One region of the Streptomyces sp. NBC_01171 genome, then DNA from elsewhere that is predicted to be linked to it. Evidence: predicted binding sites of a transcription regulator. Region 1 holds the regulator's gene; the other holds the start of a gene.

The links. The regulator HrcA, encoded in region 1, represses chaperone genes, less so after heat shock. The targets are predictions, from matches to a motif close to TTNGCACTCNGNNNNNCNGAGTGCNAA.
Region 2: groES (co-chaperone GroES) is a predicted target of HrcA. The motif match lies at 1,222-1,248, and genes of this name have one in related genera.

The regions. Positions count from the first base shown of each region.
Region 1 covers NZ_CP108609.1:4,488,355-4,490,745, forward strand. The annotation lists gene OG448_RS20645 (MBL fold metallo-hydrolase) at 1-454, opposite strand, end outside; gene hrcA (heat-inducible transcriptional repressor HrcA) at 613-1,629, shown strand; gene dnaJ (molecular chaperone DnaJ) at 1,630-2,391, shown strand, end outside.
Region 2 covers NZ_CP108609.1:2,674,224-2,676,614, forward strand. The annotation lists gene groL (chaperonin GroEL) at 1-649, opposite strand, end outside; gene groES (co-chaperone GroES) at 767-1,075, opposite strand; gene OG448_RS12110 (polysaccharide deacetylase family protein) at 1,397-2,161, opposite strand; gene OG448_RS12115 (polysaccharide deacetylase family protein) at 2,158-2,391, opposite strand, start outside.

The DNA.
Region 1 (2,391 bases):
TGGCCAGCAGCACCTGGCGGCCGCGGCCGAGGTCGAGCGTCCACTCGCCGGACACCGCGTGCGCGGGCGGCACCAGGGCGCGTACCGCGGCCTCCGCCTCCCCGGCCGGGACACCGTGCTCGACCGCGTCCCGCCGCAGCGCCTCCCGCTCGTGGCGGAACACCACGTCCAGCCCGACCGCGCCGTAGACCTCCGCCCCGGCGAAGGCGGGGGCGCCCAGGACATGATCGAAGTGCGGGTGGGTCAGCGCGAGATGGGTCACATCCCGTCCGGCCAGCGTCCGCACGGCGGCCCGCAGCGCGGCCCCCTCGGCGAGGCTCGACCCCGCGTCCACCACCAGCGCCGTGTCCGCGCCCACGACCAGCCCCACCGTGCAGTCCCAGCCCGGCAGCCGGCACCGGCCCACCCCTTCGGCCAGCCGCTCCCATCCGAGGTCTTCCCAAGTCACCGTCATACCCGGACGCTAACGGCGGACAAGCCGGGCGGACCGCACCGACCTTGCCCGGTGAGCACCCCACGGCCGTACACTGGCCGGGGAAGTCTGGCACTCGCACACGCAGAGTGCCAGGCGGGACACCGTAAGGGCCATGGGGCGACGTGACGGAGGTGCGCATGCTGAGCGAACGCAGGCTGCAGGTACTGCGCGCCATCGTGCAGGACTATGTCGGCACCGAGGAGCCCGTCGGCTCCAAGGCCCTCACCGAACGGCACAGCCTCGGTGTCTCCCCGGCCACCGTGCGCAACGACATGGCCGCGCTGGAGGAGGAGGGCTTCATCGCCCAGCCGCACACCAGCGCCGGGCGCATCCCCACCGACAAGGGCTACCGGCTCTTCGTCGACAAGCTCGCCGGCGTGAAGCCGATGACGGCGCCCGAGCGGCGCGCGATCCAGAACTTCCTGGAGGGCGCGGTCGACCTCGACGACGTCGTGGCCCGCACCGTCCGGCTGCTCGCGCAGCTCACCCGGCAGGTCGCCGTCGTGCAGTACCCCTCGCTGACCCGGTCCACCGTGCGGCATGTGGAACTGCTCTCACTCGCCCCCGCCCGCGTGATGCTCGTACTGATCACCGACACCGGCCGGGTCGAGCAGCGGATGGTCGACTGCCCCGCCCCGTTCGGCGAGGCACCGCTCGCGGACCTGCGCGCGCGGCTCAACAGCAAGGTGGCCGGGCGCCGGTTCACCGACGTACCGCGACTGGTCGAGGACCTCCCCGATGCCTTCGAGGCGGAGGAGCGCGGTACGGTCTCCACAGTGCTCTCCACTCTGCTGGAGACACTGGTCGAGGAGAACGAGGAACGGCTGATGATCGGCGGCACCGCCAATCTCACCCGTTTCGGACATGACTTCCCCCTGGTGATCCGGCCCGTGCTGGAAGCCCTGGAGGAGCAGGTCGTGCTCCTCAAACTCCTCGGCGAAGCCAAAGATCCGGGCGTGACCGTGCGTATCGGGCACGAGAACGCCCACGAGGGACTCAACTCCACGTCCGTCGTGTCGGTCGGCTACGGTTCGGGCGGCGAGGCGGTTGCCAAGCTCGGCGTGGTCGGACCGACCCGCATGGACTATCCGGGAACGATGGGAGCGGTACGCGCAGTGGCACGGTACGTCGGACAGATCCTGGCGGAGTCGTAAGTGGCCACGGATTACTACGCCGTTCTCGGCGTGCGCCGCGACGCGTCGCAGGATGAGATCAAGAAGGCGTTCCGCAGGCTCGCGCGCGAGCTGCATCCGGACGTCAACCCCGATCCGAAGACCCAGGAGCGGTTCAAGGAGATCAACGCCGCCTACGAGGTGCTGTCGGACCCGCAGAAGAAGCAGGTCTACGACCTCGGCGGCGACCCCCTCTCGCAGGCCGGCGGCGCCGGTGGCGCGGGCGGTTTCGGGGCCGGCGGCTTCGGCAACTTCTCCGACATCATGGACGCGTTCTTCGGTACGGCGTCGCAGCGCGGCCCGCGCTCGCGGACCCGGCGCGGCCAGGACGCGATGATCCGGATCGAGGTCGAGCTGGACGAGGCGGCCTTCGGCACGACCAAGGACATCCAGGTCGACACCGCGGTCGTCTGCAACACGTGCAGCGGCGAGGGCGCGGCCCCCGGCACCTCCGCGCAGACCTGTGACATGTGCCGCGGCCGCGGCGAGGTCTCCCAGGTCACCCGGTCCTTCCTGGGCCAGGTCATGACCTCCCGCCCCTGCCCGCAGTGCCAGGGCTTCGGCACCGTGGTCCCGACCCCGTGCCCCGAGTGCGCGGGCGACGGCCGGGTCCGCTCCCGGCGCACCCTGACCGTGAAGATCCCCGCCGGTGTCGACAACGGCACCCGCATCCAGCTCGCGGGCGAGGGCGAGGTCGGCCCCGGCGGCGGCCCCGCCGGCGACCTGTACGTCGAGATCCACGAG
Region 2 (2,391 bases), 1.8 Mb from region 1:
ACGGGTCGTCGAGGACGGCCTCCATACGCTCCTGGTCGGTGACGAAGTACGGGGACAGGTAGCCCTTGTCGAAGGCCATGCCCTCGGTGAAGTCCAGCTCCAGACCGAAGGTGTTGGACTCCTCGACAGTGATGACACCGTCCTTGCCGACCTTGTCCATGGCCTCGGCGATCAGCTCGCCGACCTGCTGGTCCTGGGCGGACAGCGCGGCGACGGCGGCGATGTCGGACTTCTCGTCGATCGGGCGCGCGGAGGCGAGCAGGTCCTCGGAGATGGCCTTGACGGCGGCGTCGATGCCCTTCTTCAGGGCGGCCGGGGACGCGCCGGCGGCGACGTTCTTCAGACCCTCGCGGACCAGGGCCTGGGCGAGCACGGTGGCGGTGGTGGTGCCGTCACCCGCGATGTCGTTGGTCTTGGTCGCCACCTCCTTCACGAGCTGGGCGCCGAGGTTCTCGAACGGGTCCTCGATCTCGACCTCACGGGCGATCGTGACACCGTCGTTGGTGATGGTCGGCGCGCCGAACTTCTTGTCGATGACGACGTTGCGGCCGCGGGGACCGATCGTCACCTTCACCGTGTCGGCCAGCTTGTTGACGCCGCGCTCAAGGGCGCGACGGGCGTCCTCGTCGAACTTCAGTGTCTTCGCCATGACAGCGGGAGCCCTCTCGGAAAATCTGGGTGGATGTGCCTGCGCCCCCGGCCGCCCGGCTTCTTTACGGTCGCGGGAACCAGGGGCGCAGTGGTGAAGCAGATGCCTCGGGGTGAACTACTTCTCGATGATCGCGAGCACGTCGCGAGCCGAGAGGACGAGGTACTCGTCGCCGTTGTACTTCACCTCGGTGCCGCCGTACTTGCTGTACAGCACGATGTCGCCGACCTTGACGTCGAGCGGCAGGCGCTCGCCGTTCTCGAAGCGGCCCGGACCGACGGCGAGGACGGCGCCCTCCTGGGGCTTCTCCTTCGCGGTGTCCGGGATGACCAGGCCAGAGGCCGTGGTCTGCTCGGCGTCCAGCGGCTGGACCACGATGCGGTCCTCGAGCGGCTTGATGGCAACCTTGGAGCTGGCGGTCGTCACGATCCGACCTCCCCCTTCTGAGAATTCACGGGGTTGACTGTCTGAGGTGGCGACCAGGTGGATCCGTCGTCGCGGGTGCCGGACCTGCCCGTCGCTTTGTTGGCACTCTCGTGTGCCGAGTGCCAGTGCCGAGACTATGACCGGGGTTAGCACTCGGTCAAGCGGAGTGCCAATTGCCGTGTGGCGCGTCGGCATCGGGTACCTCTTTGGCGTGCCTTCACGGTGCCGTTGGGACGCGCGTCCCCAGGGGGCTGCCGCCCCCGGACCCCCGCTTCGGCCCCGGACGGGCCTCGTCCGCAGCCGCCGGACGGGCCGGGACACCTAGAGGTAGTCGCCCAGCTTTCCCGCCGTCAGGCCGCGTTCCTGGGCCTCCCTCAGCACTCGCCCCGTGCGCTCGGCCAGGGCGCCCTTGCGGTCCGGGGTGACGCGGATGATGTCGCCGGGGGTCAGGTGTTCGGGGGTGTGCGCGTAGGTGAGGCCGTGGCGGGTCGTCTCGGCGCGCCAGTGGACGAGGGCGGTGATGCCGCAGTCGGCGGCCGCACGCAAGGTGGCGGCGTCGTGGACCTCCGCGTGCGCGCGTGTCAGCCGGGTGCGGGCGGCGCACAGTTCGTCCCGCTGCCGGGAGCGGGACAGTCCGTGCGGGAGGCGGCCGCCGAGGGTGACGCCCGCCGCGCGCAGTCGGGCGGCACGGCCGGAGCCGAGGGCGTCGGCGCCGGCGAAGACGGTGACCGGCAGGCGGAGTTCGCGCACCAGGTCGGCCAGGCGCGGGTCCCGTACGGCCGCCTCGTCGTAGGTGAGGAAGACGACCCGGTCGGCCGTGGTCACGCGGTCCACCACGCGGGTTCCGGTACGGACGGAGAGGGGCCGGGCCGCGTGACGGGGTGGGGCGGCCAGAGGTGCGGTGAGGCCCCAGTGGCGGTAGGCGCGTTCGGGGGCCGGGGCCGAGCGGCGGACGCCCTCCGCGGCCTTCTTGCCGAGGCGTTCGATGGGGTCGACCGACTGGGCGCAGCCGGTGAGCAGCAGTGCGGCCGAGGCGAGCGCGACGGCCCGTGCCGCACGGTGGGCCGGCCGCGCCCCGCGCCTCACAGGTAGTCCTCCAGGCGTGCCACGGCGAATCCCTCGCGGGTGACCTTGTCGAGGAAGCGGCGCATGTCGTCGACCATCGTGCCGTCCCAGTCGTCGGTGCCCCGGAAGTGGGTGAGGACGATGTCGCCGCGGCGCAGTCGCCTGTCGTCCTCGCGGTACTCCCAGTGGTCGACGAAGACCTCCTCGTTCCAGATCGGCGCGTACTTGATGCCGCAGGACTTGGCGGCGCG